2 regions of the Exiguobacterium sp. HSB13 genome follow, and region 2 is predicted to be linked to the other one. Evidence: a T-box and tRNA genes for the amino acid it is inferred to sense, from the RefSeq annotation. Region 2 holds a T-box; the other holds one or more tRNA genes.
The links. A T-box is a leader RNA that pairs with one kind of tRNA and senses whether it is charged. The one in region 2 lies ahead of ileS (isoleucine--tRNA ligase), so its partner is inferred to be a tRNA-Ile.
Positions count from the first base shown of each region.

Region 1: it encodes a tRNA-Ile, which carries the amino acid that the T-box ahead of ileS (isoleucine--tRNA ligase) is inferred to sense. The anticodon was not compared.

Region 1 is NZ_JBUZOM010000001.1:198,663-207,961, reverse strand. Features, by position in the region: gene ACZGCQ_RS01050 (peptidoglycan D,D-transpeptidase FtsI family protein) at 48-2,120, opposite strand; gene ACZGCQ_RS01045 (superoxide dismutase) at 2,256-2,864, opposite strand; gene ACZGCQ_RS01040 (alpha-amylase) at 2,958-4,418, opposite strand; tRNA gene ACZGCQ_RS01035 (tRNA-Ile) at 4,535-4,608, opposite strand; tRNA gene ACZGCQ_RS01030 (tRNA-Met) at 4,620-4,693, opposite strand; gene ACZGCQ_RS01025 (Na/Pi cotransporter family protein) at 4,822-6,465, opposite strand; gene ACZGCQ_RS01020 (hypothetical protein) at 6,673-7,158, shown strand; gene ispG (flavodoxin-dependent (E)-4-hydroxy-3-methylbut-2-enyl-diphosphate synthase) at 7,326-8,435, shown strand; gene ACZGCQ_RS01010 (5' nucleotidase, NT5C type) at 8,535-9,104, shown strand; gene ACZGCQ_RS01005 (GGDEF domain-containing protein) at 9,203-9,299, shown strand, end outside.
Region 2 is NZ_JBUZOM010000001.1:683,662-692,960, reverse strand. Features, by position in the region: gene ACZGCQ_RS03660 (NUDIX hydrolase) at 1-170, opposite strand, end outside; gene ACZGCQ_RS03655 (hypothetical protein) at 191-601, opposite strand; gene ACZGCQ_RS03650 (VOC family protein) at 632-1,318, opposite strand; gene ACZGCQ_RS03645 (carbon-nitrogen hydrolase family protein) at 1,451-2,107, shown strand; gene ACZGCQ_RS03640 (hypothetical protein) at 2,166-2,417, shown strand; gene ACZGCQ_RS03635 (GNAT family N-acetyltransferase) at 2,396-2,872, opposite strand; gene ACZGCQ_RS03630 (SMI1/KNR4 family protein) at 2,889-3,374, opposite strand; gene ileS (isoleucine--tRNA ligase) at 3,385-6,468, opposite strand; T-box leader at 6,525-6,770, opposite strand; gene ACZGCQ_RS03620 (GNAT family N-acetyltransferase) at 6,855-7,403, shown strand; gene ACZGCQ_RS03615 (hypothetical protein) at 7,408-7,938, opposite strand; gene ACZGCQ_RS03610 (hypothetical protein) at 7,945-8,328, opposite strand; gene ACZGCQ_RS03605 (helix-turn-helix transcriptional regulator) at 8,321-8,530, opposite strand; gene ACZGCQ_RS03600 (DUF2188 domain-containing protein) at 8,668-8,892, opposite strand; gene ACZGCQ_RS03595 (DUF2975 domain-containing protein) at 9,039-9,299, shown strand, end outside.

The DNA.
Region 1 (9,299 bases), 480 kb from region 2:
GCAAACAAAAAAACGAGAGTGATTGCTCACTCTCGTTTTCCATCTAGTTAATTTGGCTTAGTTTGCCACGGGATATCTTTGACATTAAAGTACGCTTTGACAAGATCGTGACCAATTTTCGAGTTGACGGTTTCTTGTTCCATATAAGGAAGGAACACGGCCCACGCCATCTCTGGATTATCATACGGCGCCCAGCCAACGAGGTTCGAGTTCAATGAACGAACCGGTTGACCGCTTCCGTCACGTAAGGCGATTCCATCGTCACCATAGACACTGACCTGCGCTGTACCTGTTTTAGCAGCTGCATCAATACCAGTTTGTGCGATGATTTTTGCTGTACCACGCTCTCCCTTGACAACACGATGCAATCCTTCTCGGACATGATCAATGTTATCTTGGCTGACTTCAATCCGATTCAGGTAATTCGTCTTGAAGCTATAATCAACTTGTTTTGTCCCTTTTTCAATTGAATTCGACGCGAGAACTTCTTTTAAGAAGTGCGGCTGAACACGATAGCCACCGTTGGCAAGCGTTGAAATATACTGTGCGACTTGTAGCGGTGTAAAGGCATCATACTGTCCGATGACTCGGTCCATGAGTAGCGTGACACGGTCAGGTGTTCCTTGAACACCTTTTGCTTCGTACGGTAAATCAACACCCGTTGTCACTCCAAGCCCGAACTGACTATAGTAATTCTGCATGATCGCAGCTGCTCCGTCCACACTTGCTCCGGCAATACCGTTACTTGGGTACTTCGCCATCCGCATCGCAATATTAAACATATAAACGTTTGATGAACGCTCAAGTGCCGTCAAATCTGTGATTGCTCCCATATTGACGTACGATGCTTTTTTCGTACCCCCGATTGTGATCGGCGCATCATTGATGACTTCGTTTTGACGGATGACGCCCTCCTCGAGTCCCATCGCAACCGTTGCACCTTTGATCGTCGAACCGATCTGAAGGGACGTCAACACGTTATTGATTGCGACATCTGAGAACTTACCGGTTGCTGGATCCAGCTTTTGACCAGACATCGCAAGAATCTCACCAGTCTGTGGATTCATGACGACGGCGTAACCTTCTTTTAGATAACGACTACCCATGCCACGCCCCATTTTAATCGCTTGTTGCATGATTTGGTCGACTTGTTTGTTGTACTCTGCATCCACGGTCAGAACGAGATCTTTACCGGACTCGCCTTCTTCGCGTTTTGGATCACCGACCGGCTCTCCATTGAACGTCTCATACACATCGTACGCGGGTTTCCCGCGCAGAAGATCCTCATACTGTTGTTCAAGGAATGATGTTCCGACACGGTCATTCAAGCTGTAACCTTTTGCTTTGAACTCCGCTTGTTGTTCTGCTGGAATCTTCGAGTACTTCCCAAAGATGTTTCGAAGTGTTCCTTCATATGGATAAGAACGCTCATAGAACGGTTCCACCGATACACCTTTTAAATCTTCTAGATTTTCATCGATGATCGCCATCTCTTTTGCAGAAGCACCGAGTTTGACGAGTTGTGGATCAAGCGCATATCCGACTTCCATGTTGTGTTTGATCGCAATGACTTCCATCGTTTGATCGTCATAATCGATATCGTCTTTCGTAATCGCATCTAATCGGATTTGATCCTGTTCTGCGATTGATAGTTTACTTTGTGCTTCTGCTGAAGGATATTTCTGTTTAACGGCTTCTTGATAACGACGATCAGACTCTTTCGTGTTTGTCGCGATCCAGAAGTCCTTAATATCACGTTCTGTGACTTTCCAATCTTTTTTAGGCAAATCAATGATTGCCGCAAGGCGCTGTGCAATCTCAATGCGTTCATCGACTTTCGTCGTTTGTGCTCGACGGTAGACGATGGAGTATTTAGAAATCGTATCAACCAAAAGACGACTATCCCGGTCATAAATCTTTCCGCGTGGCACTTCATATTTTGATGCAATCATTTCTGTTTTTTGAACTTCCCGCGAAATTTTCTCACCATTGACGATTTGCACGACTCCTAAACGGAAAATCAAAATCGCAAACAATAAAAAAACGACGAAGAACATTAAATTCAGACGAAGCGGCAGATGATTACGCCGTCTTCCTCGTACGGTGATTCGTTTAGCCATGGCGTACTCCCCTATCGTTCAAAAGTCATCTTGTTTCATTATATAGAAGGAAACTTTCCATAACAACCTATCCCATCATTTTCCGCATTAAAAAAAGCGTATCGTTCACAATTGAACGATACGCTCGTTTTCACATTACTTCGCGTCAGCGTAAAGCTTCGCTACGTGATCCCAATCAACGACGTTGAAGAACGCATTGATGTAATCAGGACGACGGTTTTGGTAGTTGAGATAGTATGCATGTTCCCAAACATCAAGACCGAGGATTGGTGTTTTGCCTTCCATGACTGGTGTATCTTGGTTTGGTGTCGAAACGACTGCCAATTTCCCACCGTCAACGATTAACCAAGCCCAACCTGAACCAAAACGAGTTGTTGCTGCTTTCGCGAACGCATCTTTGAATGCATCAAATGATCCGAATGATTCATCGATTGCTGTCGCGAGTTCCCCTGTTGGAGCAGCTCCATCGTTCTTCTTCAGCAGTTTCCAGAAGAATGAGTGGTTCCAGTGACCGCCACCGTTGTTACGGACTGCAGTTTGAATGTTTGCTGGGAGAGCATCCAAGTTTTGAAGAAGTTCTTCAAGTGACTTTCCTTCATGTTCTGTACCCTCAAGCGCCGCATTCACGTTCGTGACATACGTGTTGTGGTGTTTCGTGTGGTGAATCTCCATCGTACGAGCATCGATATGTGGCTCAAGCGCATCATAAGCGTAGCCGAGTTCTGGTAATTCAAATTTTGACATGTTCATGTCCCCCTTTGTGCTATTTTCGAAAACTTCAATACCCTTTAAGACTAGCAAAAGAACCTGTGTTGACGCAAGTCAAGACCCTCGGATTTACTCGACTTCTCGTGGAGCAAAAACAGAGACACCTCCACCTGGAACTGGGAAGACACCGAATCCTTCATCGTCGATCACAACTGGGTGATCTTGGTGGTTCGTATAATCGAACCACTCTTGTCCCGCGCGCTCTTCACCAACGAACATGCGCTTCTCGCACATGTCAGCATTCGACAATAAGACAGCACAGCCAGAGTTCTCGATTTCTTCTACGCCTCGACGAACCCAACCGACGCAATGCGGATCATCGAGATAATCTTCTTGGTCACCATATGCTTTGTGATAACGTGCATACAGTAAAGCATCAATCATTTCTTTTTTACCCTCTACAGGATGAGGTCCTTGCACTCCATAATAGTCACCGTAGAAGACACATGGATAACCGTCTTTCCGAAGTAAGATCGATGCATACGCATGCTGTTTGAACCAGTCATCTACCCATGATTCGAGTGATTCACCTGGTTGTGAATCATGATTATCGACGAACGTGACGGCATTCGTCGGGTGTGATTCGACGAGCGTATCTGCAAACAACGTTGTTAAATCAAACTCTTGTCCCTGGTTCGAAGCTTCATGGAATTTATAATGAAGGGGAACGTCGAACAAATCGATCGTGTAATCAACGCTATCAAGGAAATGACGGCAATCATCGAGATCTGATTTCCAGAACTCCCCGACCATATAGAAATCGCCATCATTTTTCTCGATCATCGATTTTGCAAATTCATGAACGAATTCATAATTGATATGTTTGATGGCGTCGAGTCGGAATCCTTGGCAGTCAATCGTCTCTTGGAACCAATGCCCCCAGCGGATCATCTCTTCACGTACTTCCGGATGGTTATAATCGATGTTCGCGAACATCAAATAATCATAGTTTCCGAATTCGTCATCGACTTGATCGTTCCAGTCTTTATTTTTACCGGATATCTTGAAGACACCGGTTTTTTCTTCACGGGCATCGAAATCCGTTCCATTAAAGAATTCATGTGTCCAGACAAAATCCGAATATTTTCCGTTTCGACCAGGGAACGTAAATTTCGTCCATGCTTCGATTTCGAATTCTTCTGAAATTTCTTTCGAACGGTCTTCTGGATGGACCTCAACGACATTGATTGTCTCAAGTTCATCGGCTGCTGCTTTATGGTTCATGACAACATCCGCATAAATGGCGATGTCATTCTCACGAGCGACTTGAATCGCTTCGACGAGTTCATCCTTTGTACCATATTTCGTACGGACCGTTCCTTTTTGATCAAATTCGCCTAAATCATATACGTCATAAATTCCATATCCTGTATCTTCATCTGATTGACCTTTTGACGCCGGTGGAATCCACACGGACGTGATGCCGGCAGCACGTAATTCAGGCGCCCGCTCTTTCAAGCGTTGCCAGTGCTTCCCATCATTCTCTACATGCCACTCAAAAAACTGCATCATCGTATGGTTACGTTCCATCTCTCTTCGCTCTCCCTTAGTTACTATAGTATGAATATTATTACAATATCTTTACTATTCCCCGGAGGAACAAAAATAAACGCACCTCGTTTTTCAACGAGGTGCGTTCTACTGAATGGACCCTGCAGGGCTCGAACCTGCGACCGGACGGTTATGAGCCGTCAGCTCTAACCAGCTGAGCTAAGGGTCCTTAAGTAATAGTAGCGGCGGAGGGAGTCGAACCCACGACCTCACGGGTATGAACCGTACGCTCTAGCCAGCTGAGCTACACCGCCATGATGTATGTTGCTTTACTCTTACTAGATTACGAGATGTGGCGAAACTTGTCAATATGCTATTTCAAAAAAACAAACAGCTGATTTCATTTTTTGAAATCAGCTGTCATAGACAAATCGTATTTCGCTTAGTTCGTTAATGCCGTCCGCTGTTCAAGGACGAGATCCGTGATGTTTACAGCATGATCGCCAATTCGTTCGAGGTTCGACAAGAGATCGACGAAGATCATCCCTGCTTGGCCCGTACATTCGCCAGCGTTAACACGAAGGACATGGTGTTTACGGAATGAACGTTCGAGTGCATCAAGTTTACCTTCGAGTTCTAGAACTTTGCGAGCTCGTGTAACATCGTCCTCTTCGACGGCGCGAACGGCACAGTCGACGATTTCTTGCGTCAAGGCATACATATCATCAAGCTCTTGTTTCGCTGATGATGTGAACTGAATCCGGTTGACGATTTGGAAATCGACCAATTCGACGATGTTTTCGACGTGGTCACCAATTCGTTCAAAGTCATTGACGGCATGCATCAGTAACGAGTGTTCATTTGATTCACGCTCTGATAGATCATGTGCCGCTACTTTAACGAGATAACTTGTGACTTCTGTATTTAAATGATTAATCGCATATTCGATCTGTTCTGATTCTGATACATCCTTTTTATCATGCGATTGTGTGTAACGGTGTGCTTTTGCAAGCGCATCTTTTGAGAATTCACCCATTCGTAACACTTCAAGCTTCGCTTGGTTTAATGCGAGTGCCGAAGATTGGTTCAAGATATTTTGATCGAGATGACGCGGTTTTGAATCAATCGTCGTATCCGTACCCGGTACGATTTTTTGTACAAGCCATGCGATTTGCGCAATGAACCAACATTGAATCAACGTATTGACGACGTTGAATGTTCCGTGTGCAAAGGCGATTTGCATTTTCGGACCTAATTCAAGCGTGCCTGTGATCCATATGATGAAGCTTGAGAAGATTGGTAATGCAATCAGGAACAATACTGTTCCGATGATATTGAAGATGACGTGTGCTGCTGCTGTTCGTTTAGCTGCAATCGACGCACCAAGTGCTGCGAGTACTGCTGTGATCGTCGTTCCGATGTTATCACCGAACAAGACCGGAAGAGCTGCTTTGATATCGATCATGCCACCAGCGTACAACTCTTGTAAGATACCGATCGTTGCTGACGACGACTGAACAAGAACAGTAAAGATTGTTCCGACGAAGACACCCAGCAATGGGTTATCCGACATCGATACAGTCAACTCACGGAACCAGACGCTTGATTCAAGCGGAGCCATTCCGTCGCCCATCAAAGTGAGACCATAGAACAATGCACCAAATCCGAAGAAAATCTGTCCGATGTATTGAACCCGTTCTTTATTGAAGAAGAAGATCAAGAAAGCACCAATCGCAATCGCTGGAAGCGCTGCTTCCTTGACGTTAAAGCCGATGATGAAGGCAGTAATCGTTGTTCCGATGTTTGCCCCCATGACGACTCCGATCGCCTGTCGTAAATTCATCAGACCCGCACTAACGAGACCGACGACGATGACGGTCGTCCCTGACGAAGATTGAATTAAAATCGTGACAACGATACCTGCTAGAATACCTAATAGTGGATTCGTCGTATATTTATCGAGGATGTAACGTAATCGGTCTCCTGCTGTTTTTTGGAGCCCATCTCCCATATACTTAATACCGAAAAGGAAAATCCCGAGTCCACCAATGAAGGTGAAAATCATTTCCTGCAAATCATAGTTCATCTTGCCAGCTCCTTTATTTCATGTGGATTGATGTGTTTGTAAAGTTTATTTTTTCGACTCCCCTATTATGTAAAGGTCCAGTGAACTTGTAAATAGTTTTTCCGACATCCGTTTGTTAAGGTTTTATTAATCTGTACCATTACACAAAAAGCCTTTATTACCAATGAAAATAAATTAAATAAGTTCTGTTATAAAACAATAGAAAGAGTGATTTACTTGTCATTTTTACGTCAACTGATTAATTACTTACAAACTTCCTTAATCCCAAATCGTCCGTTTTTGCGTCTTCGTTTGGCAGATGTTTCCCTTTATTTCTGTGGATTAGCTTGGATTTCTTTTTGGACAACGGTCATTGATTCCTTCTTTTTACAAAAAAACATCCCGATCGTCGTCTGGTTTATCCTTCATTTCATCTTTATCGCAATCGCTGTATTACTTTACGTATTGTTTATGGCGTATCTCACAAAAGGATTTGTCCGATTGTTACTTCCCCGTCCGTGGGCGTATCGCCAAACGTTTCCTTATACGGTTGCAACGAATCTCTGGTCCTTCCCACTTGGTATGCTTCTATACCAACTCGATTATCCTCGCTTCGGAATCGGGGTGCTCGTAATTGGACACTTCGTCTACACATTAGTGCCATTATGGATTGCCCGTTCCTCAAAGCCACGCGCTTCACGTAAACCCCAATGAGTATTAAAATCAGGCGTCCGACGGATTGACGGACGCCCTTCTTTCATTAAACAATTGTAAATGTTCAATTTTCGTTCTTGTTTCTCGATTTTTAGGGAATAGTTCGATATGATAGAAAAGGTAAACATAAACAATATGGCGGTATGCCACAAAAGGAGATTTTCGATATGCCGAAAATGGTCCATCGCTCTAAGACTCGTCCCGTTCGTGTAGGGGACCTTGTCATTGGTGGAAATAATGAAGTCATCATCCAAAGTATGACGACAACTAAAACACACGACGTCGAAGCGACAGTCGCTGAAATCCTACGCCTTGAAGAAGCTGGTTGCCAAATCGTCCGCGTCGCTTGTCCAGAAGAACGTGATGCGCTCGCACTTGCAGAAATCAAAAGCCGAATCAACATTCCGCTTGTCGTAGACATCCACTTCAACTATAAACTCGCGCTCATGGCAATCGAAGCTGGCGTCGATAAAATCCGGATCAACCCGGGTAACATCGGTCGTCGCGAAAAGGTCGAAGCCGTCGTGACAGCAGCAAAAGCGAAAAACATCCCAATTCGTATTGGGGTAAACGCCGGTTCCCTTGAAAAGCATATTCTTGAAAAATATGGCTATCCAACTGCTCGTGGTATGGTTGAGAGCGCGTTGCACCACATTAAGATCCTCGAAGATCTTGACTTCCACGATATCATCGTCTCGCTTAAAGCATCTGACGTACAGTTGGCGCTTGAAGCGTATCAGCTCGCTTCTGAATCATTCGACTACCCACTTCATGTCGGGATTACGGAATCTGGTCCACTTCGCTCTGGTTCATTAAAATCAGCAGCCGGACTTGGCGCGATCTTGTCACGGGGAATCGGAAACACGGTTCGTGTATCTCTTTCAGCGGACCCTGTCGAAGAAGTAAAAGTCGCAAAAGAAGTCTTGAAATCATTTGGTCTCGCAGCGAACGCAGCGACATTGATCTCATGTCCAACATGTGGTCGGATCGAAATCGATTTAATGTCGATCGCTGCAGAAATCGAAGACTATATCGAAAACATCCAAGCGAACATCAAAGTTGCGGTTCTCGGATGTGCGGTCAACGGTCCTGGTGAAGCACGTGAAGCTGATATCGGTATCGCTGGTGCACGAAACGAAGGATTGCTATTCCGTCACGGAGAAATCATTCGTAAAGTACCGGAAGCAACGATGGTCGAAGAATTGAAGAAAGAGATTGATGCGATCGTTCTCGAAAAACAGGCTGAAAAAGAAGCCGAAAAAGCGAACCACGCATAAATTAAAGACTTCTCCCTCGCGAGGAGTCTTTTTTCGTATCTCGATTTCGACTATGTTATACTAAGTGAAGAAAAATTTTTAGAACGTGGGTGACTGTAAATGAAAATTGGAATCGACATTGATGGAACGATCACACATCCATCCTCTTGCTTCACTTACATGAATAAATATCTCGGAACGTCGATTGACTTCGACCAGGCGTCCGAGTATGAATTGCATACGTATACCGATATGAATCAAATCGAATTTTGGGACTACATGGTGAACTCTGGTCACGAGACAGGCATTTATCGTGAATCCATCCCTCAAGAACATGTTCGCCATCACTTATGGAATTTGCGGAAGCAATATGATCTTCATTACGTGACAGCACGATCGGAGCTCGTTCGTCCTGTAACAGAAGAGTGGATCAAACAACACGAACTTCCTCTTGATTCCTTGATCATGACGGGATCACACGACAAAGTACAAGTCGTCCGTGATTTATCACTCGATTTATTCATGGAAGACCGATTAGAGAATGCTGTGCAGATCGCAGAAGACACATCTATTCCTGTCATCTTGTTCGACGCACCTTATAACCGTAAAGCCGTACCGAATAATGTCATTCGTGTCGCTTCATGGAATGAGGCCGTTCAAGAGATTCAAAAATTTGCACCGATTCGTTAAAACAGCCGATTAGGCTGTTTTTTCCATTTTTATGTCATTACATGACTTGATATCGTACAATGACTATAGGATTGAAACTTTGATATAGGAAGGGCTTCATGATGCTTGCAACAGTGAATATCTTTTTTATGAATATCTGTATTATTTTTTTCGTTTCTACGTTCACCTTTTACTTACTTCGTGATCGTTTGCCAA
Region 2 (9,299 bases):
ACGAGCGTCTCCCCAATCTCAAGCGCTCCACCAGCGAGTCCCCAGCAACCGTTATCTTGCCGAAGTTGTAATAAGACTTCTTGTTTATCGTTGACGACAATGACACACGCCCCTGCCATGACGAGCGGTCGTGTGCCGACGAGTTTACGTAATTCTGTGATGTATCCCATGTCATTCAGTCCTTTTCCATTTAAATCACTCTCGTTCGGACGCGCATCCGTTTGAGCCCCGTCAATAAGAGACACAACAAGATGATGCCCGAAACGAACAGTACGTACGTATGAATCGTAAAGAGGGAACGGAAATCGATTACGGCAACATTCTGTTGCACTTCAATCCAACTACTAAGTATGATTCCGCTGATTGCAAGTAAGATGAGTACGCCGACCTGTCGACGTGTCAACGTAACATACGTCAAAACGCGCATGCCTTCACGGATCACGAACGGTAGGAGAACGAGGAGTGCTACGACCGGTAAAATGACCGGGTCTCCGCCTTGCTGAATCGGCATCGACCGGGTCAAATAGCCAAACAGAAAAAAGAAACCACATACGAACAACAATAATCCGAACGCGATACTCGCATTCACCGCTTTGTTCATCTTACTTCCCTCACTTTTTAGAATAATGAATTATGAAGAAACAGTACTTTGATGCCATACACCTGCTGCATCAAGCCGGACCCGATGTCTGCTGTCGAGTTCCATCTCGATCGGACTAACCTTCGCCGTCTTCGGTGAGAACAACCATGTCCGACCTTCTGGGACGAGCAAGATATGCGTTCCATCTGCGACCGGTCCGAGGAAGTTGAGTGACGCTCCGTTGAGCGGACGTTCCCGTCGCTCGAGAACGCCGATCTCTGCTAACTGCTCACCCACTTCAAGCACATCTTTTACCGTCAGACTCATCTCACCGATTCCGAGGATATCGGATACATCAAACGTCAGTTCCGCTTTAGATGGATTGATTTGATGCCGCGCAATCAGTTCCAAGACGTTCTCATCCGGGTCATAAAAGTAACAGGAATGTGAATCCGTGAAGTCAAAATAAATCTCATCCTGTCCGTCTTCGATCAAGAGTGGTGTCCGCTCTACGAGCCACGCTTTACCTTGTTGGAAGACGTTTTCCGGAATGTTGAACGCCATATGGTACTGCGTATCAACATCGTCCGTCTGTTGATATGTCAGCTGATCGGTACCGATTTGCATCGTAAACGACTCATTCGTTTCCGAGACGAGCGGAAATCCGATCTGGTTTATGTAAAAAGCCTTCATCGCCGGTAGATGGCGTGTCACAAGAATGGTTTTTGAAATGTTCATGCTGTTGACCTTCCTTCACTTACGGAAAAATTTATCAAAAAGCGATATGCTTTATTTTACCACTAATGGTAAAATCATGACGAATAGAAAGTCTGATTTTTCAGATATATTTATGCCTGAGAGGATGTTTTGATGAAATTATTAATCGCTCAACCAAAACGCGAGACCGGACTCGAGCAATTCGAACGTGAAATCGCCGCTTATCCTGAAGTCGATCTGATTGTCTACCCGGAAGGCTATTGTACGCTCACGGAACTCGAACGCGTGCAACACCTTGCTAAACAGTTCGAAACAGCCATCGTCCTCGGTTACAAGGATGAAGCGAATCTCGATCGCGCTGTCATCATCGATGCGACAGGGAAGATTCTTCTTGATCGCGCAAAAACACCAGAAGCTGGACCGCTTTATACACCATCAACAGCAAACGACGGGTTATTCCGCTATGGATACGTCCTCTGTCGCGAAATCTTCTTAGGAAAAGACGGACTACGCGAGGAATCCGGACTTGATCTCATCTTCAACCCGATTGGCGTCGGCATGTTCAGTGAAGAACAGTATGCCGAATGGTCCGGTGAAGCGTGCATCATCAGTCAGGCGCAACAAGCACTCATGATCGGAACGAGTCATGCCGATGGTTCGTACCGTAACTGTGGTTTTTCAATTCCGATTGCCTTCATCTATGACGAGACCGGTGAGCCGTTACTGTTGTCTCATAACGATACGCGGACACGTCTGTTTGATACGGTCACGCGTCACGTCGAAGTCGTCGGTACACCGTCTTTATCGTAAACGAACACACGCTTCTTCCGGTCAGAAGAAGCGTGCCATTCCTTCAGGAGGTGCTCTTATGTCTCAAACAGGTCGTACATCGTTCTTTTGGAAACGATACTTCTATGTCTTCTTTCCTTTGTTCATCTTCGGCGTTAGTCACGAATCGTACTTGGTCGATAATCCGCTAGCTAACCTTGAGGACATCGGTGAGTTCGTCTTCTTCTTTTGCCTTTATCTGTTTAACTTTGCCATTCTTGCCGCTCTTTTGACGAATCTGTGGTGGTTCTTCCTTCCGACAAAACCCGCTCATTCCGAAACCGATTTTTGATAGGAAACGAGTGTCGCCCGTTCGTTGAGCGGTTGACTGACACCCGTCAATCGATAACCCATCTTCTCATAGAAGTAACAGTTGCGCGTCTCTTCACGAATCGTCCGCAGTTCCCATGTCGTTGCAGTCGGATACGCTGCTTCAACGAGCTGTAATGCGCGTTGGGCGATTCCTTCACCTTGACGGTCTGGATTTAAGAACATCGGACTGATCGCGTAGCGACTCGGTGCTTTCGCAACGACACAAATCCCGCCGACGACGTTACCGTCGACGATGATTTGATGAAACGCACTACTCGGATGCGTAATCCGGTGAATGACACGATCGATCGATTCGTTCGCCGGATTTGTTGCAAAATCCTGATACCGCTCGAGTGTCTCTGAAAACGCCTCGATTTGAAGCATGTGAAGCTTCGGAGCATCTGCAAGAGACGCTGTCTGTAATTGAATGTCCACTGAACCTCTTCCTCTCTTAACGGAACCACTCCCAAAATGGTGTGCCTTGCGCGACAATCAAGTAGTCGAGCCATCGCTCGAAGCCGAACGGCATTGCATCTTCTTCCCATTCCTCGAAATTAAGAAATTCCCCACTCCAAATCCGATTTCCTGCCGGGCGATTCATCTCGTAGACGATCCACTCCCCGTCTGGTCCTGCGCCGATCGCCAAGAAGTTTTCGGGACATTCCCACATCTCGCTATACGTCAGGCAATCCTCGATTGAAAAGAGTTCGAACCCATCGTTGTAGGATAACGTTTCGTGTTGAAAGAGCTTCGCCCCGTTATGTTGACTTAAGAACGTCTGATAGTCGTCTGCCGTCCACGCAGGTAACAGCGCGAGCTGTTCGTCCGTCGCTCCTCGTTTAAAGATGAAACGTTCTCGGGCTACTTCCCCTTCTTCTTTTTGGACCTCTAACAAACCGTCGACGAGTCGACCTTTTAATGCTTCTAATGCAATCATGCTCTTCTCCTTAACAATATTCTTTCGTTGGTGTGAACGAGACACCGACATCGTGTCCGCCTAGCTGAACATCCCCTGCTCCTTGTAGCGGTTCAGTTCGCACGGAGGATAAGGCAAGGTGTTTGAATAACAAAGGCTCAAACGTCTCGACGATCGGTTGGAACGTCGCATCGACCGACAAGACGAGATCGATTCGGGCGTCCCGCGATAATGCTTGTGCCTTCCGTTCCGACTGGATATAACGGACGAGCTCCCGCATCCAGCGTTCTTGCTCCAGTGCTTCCGTGATCCGCGTATCGAGCGTCACGGTGAGTCCACCACTCGTCGCAGCAGCAAAGCCCGTCTGGACGATTGGTTCGACGATGACGTCCGCTTGACGCACTTCGACTTCATCGCCTGATGCGGTCTGATAGATCAATCTTCTGGTCTCGAGCAAGTCGGAAGTCTCCTGTGCAGACAATTGTTGTAGCCATTGGTGGATCGCGTTCGCTTGCTGTGCGAATTTCGCTCCGGCTGCGCGGAAGTTCAGTTTCAGACGGAACCGTGTCGTCGCTTGCGTCGTCGGAACGATTCGGACGTCTTTTACATTCAGTTCCTCTTGAATGATTGCCGTATAGTCCGCCCACAAAAAGGTTTCGCTCGATTGGACGCTTAGGCTAGCAAGCGGTTGTTTGACTTTTAAGGCGTGCGTATTACGTACTTGTCGTCCTAACTCGACGACAGACACGACTTGCATCATCTCGTATTCCAGATCAGGTCGGAGCATCGATCGATCGGCAACCGGATAATCCGCTTCATGTACGCTCATTCCTGTTAATCGCTGATAGACATCATCGGCAAGGTATGGGGTGAACGGAGCGAGTAGTCGTGCCGTCGTCGAAAGTGCGAAGTGAAGCGTCTTGTACGCGGCTTGTTTTTCTTGCGACCAATCAGCTTGCCAGAAACGTTCCCGCGAACGGCGGATGTACCAGTTACTGATCTCATGCACGAGTGTCGCAATGCTCCGCGCTGCTTGAGTCAATTGATAATCGTCCATCGCATCCGTCACGTCTTGCGTCGTCTGATGAACACGCGAGAGCAACCATTCGTCGAGTCGCGTCCGTTTTTGCGGACGTGAGCCATCAAATCCGTCCAGTTCGGCATATGTCAGATAAAACTGGACGGCATGATCCAGCGTATCGACTAGCTTTGATTTTGCTTCTTGGACGATCCGCTCAGCAAACCGTTTCGCACTCCACGGACTGCTGTCGACGAGTAGCGCCCAGCGCAGGCTATCAGCACCATATGCTTCGATTAACGCCACCGGGTCGAGGGCATTTCCACGACTCTTCGACATCTTCTGCCCGTTCTCATCGAGGACGTGCCCGAGTGCAAGGACACGCTTATAGGTAGGCTGTCCCGTGAAGAGTGTCGAGATCGCTTGCAAGCTGTAGAACCAGCCCCGCGTCTGATCGATGCCTTCGATGACGACATCGGCTGGATAGCGGTTAAGCGTCTGCGTCCGTGACGGATAATGCTGTTGCGCGAACGGCATCGCTCCGCTATCAAACCAGACATCGATGACTTCTGGTGTCCGGTGCATCACTCCCTGACACGTCGGACACGAGACCGATAACGCATCAACGTATGATTTATGCAACTCGACAGATTCCGTCGATGTCGTCGTCCGGTGCAACAACTCAGCCTTGTTTTTTGGAACGAACATCGTGTCACACGCTTCACACTCCCAGACGTTCAGTGGTGTACCCCAGTAGCGATTGCGACTGATGTTCCAGTCGACGAGTTGCTCAAGGAACTTCCCGAACCGCCCTTCCTTGACGTGATCAGGGTACCACGTCACAGACGCATTGTTCGCAAGGAGTTGTTCCTTGACGGCCGTCGTCTCGATGAACCAGTTGTCTTGTGCGTAATAGAGCAGTGGCGAGTCACATCGCCAACAATGCGGATAGCTGTGCGTATATCGTTTTTTCGCAAACAAGCGTCCCCGTTCAGCGAGCAGCTGGATGATTGCAACGTCTGACTCCTTGACGAATCGACCAACGAGTGGTGGAACGGCATCCGTGTAACATCCAGCAGCATCGACGACATTAACGAATGACAGACCGTTTTCCCGGACGACCCGGTAATCTTCTTCCCCGTACGCTGGAGCAAGGTGGACAAGTCCGGTTCCGCTCGTCGCTTGGACGAAGGACGCCCCGACGACCGTGTGACCGTTCTCTGGCGTCACGAAATCAAACGGTGGTTCATAACGCAAGCCGACGAGTTTCGCACCGAGCTGTTCGGATACGACCTCGACGGATTCTGAGAACAGTTCAGCGACTAACGCTTTTGCGACAATGAATTGCTCTCCTTCAAACGCTACCGTGACATACGTCAATTCCGGATGAACCGCCACCGCGACGTTTGCAGGTAACGTCCACGGTGTCGTCGTCCATGTAAGTAGAAACGTCTGCTCCATGTCGACGATCGGGAGTTTGACCGTCGCCGATAAGTCCGTCACGTCCTGATAGCCTTGCGCGACTTCATGGGAACTGAGTGACGTCTGACAGCTCGGACAATACGGTGATACACGATGTCCCTTCGTCAACCAGCCTTTGTCATGGATCGTCCCGAGGATGTACCAGACGCTTTCGATATACTCGTCCTCCATCGTCACGTAAGGGTCATCCATATCGACCCAGTAGCCGAGTTTTTCCGTGAAGTAACGCCACTGTGTTTCATAGGAGAAGACACTTTCCTTACAGCGTGCGATGAATGCTTCAACACCATAGTCTTCGATCGCTTGTTTGCCGGAGATCCCGAGTTGTTTCTCGACACCGAGTTCGACCGGTAGTCCATGCGTATCCCAGCCGGCTTTTCGTTCGACCCGGAACCCTTGCATCGTCTTATAGCGGGCGACGGTATCCTTGACGGTTCGTCCGAGTGCATGACCGACGTGGGGTAAGCCGTTCGCAGTCGGCGGTCCTTCGTAGAATACGAATTCCGCTTTCGTGCGTTGCTCAATCGATCGTGCGAAGACTTGGTCTTGTTTCCATCTGTTTCGAACACGTTCCTCGCGTTGTTGTACGGTTTCTGCTTGGTTTAGTGACGTCATCTCTTGTTCTCTCCTTTGTCGGTAACTAAGAGAATACAAAAAAGTCCGCCCCCTTTGACAGGGACGGACTTCACCGCGATACCACCCATATTCCGTCGAGAATGCTTATTCTCGACAGCACTTAGTTGCACACTATCATGTGCATTCCATGTAACGGTGGACACCCGGTCACGCTTACTGAATGGTTCAGCGTGACTTCTCAGAGAGGATCTTCATGATTGATCTGGCTACCGGTTCTCAGCAATCCCGGTTTTCTGTAAGGCAGAGGGACAATCATTACTCTTTCTCGTCAACGAAATGATATGCTCTTGTTGTGGAGAATCTTACCATATGCCTTAAAGACTGCACAACAGCTTTTTACATTTTCTTGCAAAGGAGTTTTTTGAATGTTACATACTTTCCCAACGCTTAAAACGAACCGTCTCGTCTTACGCGAAGTGTTACCCGAAGATGCTACAAGTGTCCTCGCCTATTTATCAGACGAACACGTCGTCAAACAGATGGGACTCGACGCCTTTCAATCAGAAGCAGACGCGCTTGAAGAGATTGACTGGTACGCTTCGATTCGTCGCGATGGCACGGGCATCCGGTTCGGGATCACGTTACAAGAAGACGATGTCATCATCGGCAGTTGCGGATTCTTGAATCAGTCGGCACGCCATCAGCGGGCAGAACTCGGGTTTGAGTTGAGTCCAGCTTATCAGGGACAGGGCATCGCGAAAGAAGCAGCACTTGCGGTCATCACATATGGGTTTGAGGAGCTCTCTTTAAATCGTATCGAAGCACTTGTCTTACCAGCAAACACTGTGTCTCAACGATTGCTCGAACGGCTCGGATTCCAGCGGGAAGGGTTGCTTCGTCAATATGAGAAAACACGTGGTCAGTTCGATGATTTGTATATGTACTCGATTTTGCGGAGTGATTGGTCTGTCTAAAATCTCACTTTAGGTTCTTCGACTCTAACTTTTTGATCCGTCGGTAGACTTCTTCTACTTCTGTTTGCGCAAACCAGGCATCGGGATGCTTTTCAAACATCAACAAATTGATATACCATTCGATGTTATCAGGATCTAATTCGACTGCTTTTTTTGCATGGAATAAAGCGATTACGCAAGCTCCCTCGAGATGGCAAAGTGGATGTAACATCAATGAAGACGTCAAATCATGTATCTCGCTTGATTCATGGTGTTGGAGTAAATAATTCATAAAGGCATATATCGTGAGATGAAACGTATCAAACCCTGCACTCAGGATCATGTTGGATTGCTCTTCTTTTGTTAACTCTAAAAATAATTTCGCTGCTTTCTCGAAATCCATCTCGGCAATATGTTTCCTTAATCGGTACTCTAATTCCGTCACGGTGATTCCCTTCCTCCATAAAAAATCGCTGTTAATTGGCACTTGCACTATTACCCGAGTCGTCTCTCCCAGTAATGTATCTAACATCCGTTGCAGAAGATCGACTGCCATTTCTTTTCATCGATAGGATCGTGCCTTTAGGAATTCAATGATCGGCAACAGTGTCAGTCCGATAGCGAACAAGACGATTAATAACAGATTCGCTGATTCATGTAAAAAGTAATCGAGACAGATGAATCCAAAAATCAGGACAATCAGGATTTTGTAGCTGACGAGATCGCTTTCCGTCGTAATCTTTTTGCCGAGTTCATCTTCTGGCACAGGACGCTCGTCTTCTCCTGATCTTGCCCACGTAAAATACGAGAAGAACATGATCAACAGAATCGCCAATTGAACAATCGAGAAGAACGTTACGTTGTTTTCGATGATCATACTGATGACTGTAAGACTCGCAAGTATCACGAGCGTTACTAAAAATAAAACCGTTTTTTTCTTAGACATCCCATTCCTCCTGTTCTGAAATGAACAGATGATCGACTTTTGTCCGTAAGACTTTGGCGATATTAAACGCTAATTGTAAAGTCGGATCATACTTGTTGTTTTCAATCGCATTAATCGTCTGCCGACTGACCTGACAACGATCAGCCAGTTCTTGTTGCGATAATTTTGCCGCTAGACGTCGCTCCTTGATGTGGTTTCTCATGTTCATTCCTCCACGACGTGTCAAATTCTTTTTACATCTCTACTGTAATGAATTTCCATCATCATGTCAAAAACTTTTGACATAAAAATCATTAAAAAGACACGCTCTCATGATCAGAACGTGTCGTATATGATGGCTCAACCTCGTGGTGGAAATGGATCATGTCCGTAGGAATCTTTTTCCCGAATCTGCCCTTCTTTGTTATGAATGACGAGCTCTGTCTTCTGACTTTTCGCAATGCGACGCCCTTCTGCAATCGCTTCTTTCTGTGTAGCGAATCGTTTGGTTGCTCGAGTCGCACCGGCAGCTTTCACTTGATAGCCACCTTTTGGATGCGGCGTGACATGTTGCTCTCGTTTCATCACGTGACCTCCATTTCCTTAATCTATTTCATCTACATGACACTATTTTAAAGTGCGGTTGCCTCTTCACTTGAATTTTCTACTAGCCTCTCGGGAGATGCAGTATACTAAAAGAAACGTTTGTTGCCTCGAAAGGAGTTGATATCGTGAATCATTTCGTCTGGCAAGTTCGGTTTTTACGCTTTATCGTCTTCGGTATCATCTTCAGTCTGTTCGGTTTAGCTGGTCTTGGTATCCCACTTGTCTGGCATGGTATCACGAAAAACTTGTTACTCGAGCGACCTGGCTACAGTGTTCTATTGACCGCATACCTTATCTTCATCCCGACTCTTTTGATTTTATTCCATGCGCTCCGCATCCTTCGATATATGTCGATGGCTCCTCCGGCTTTTCCACTCATCACAGCT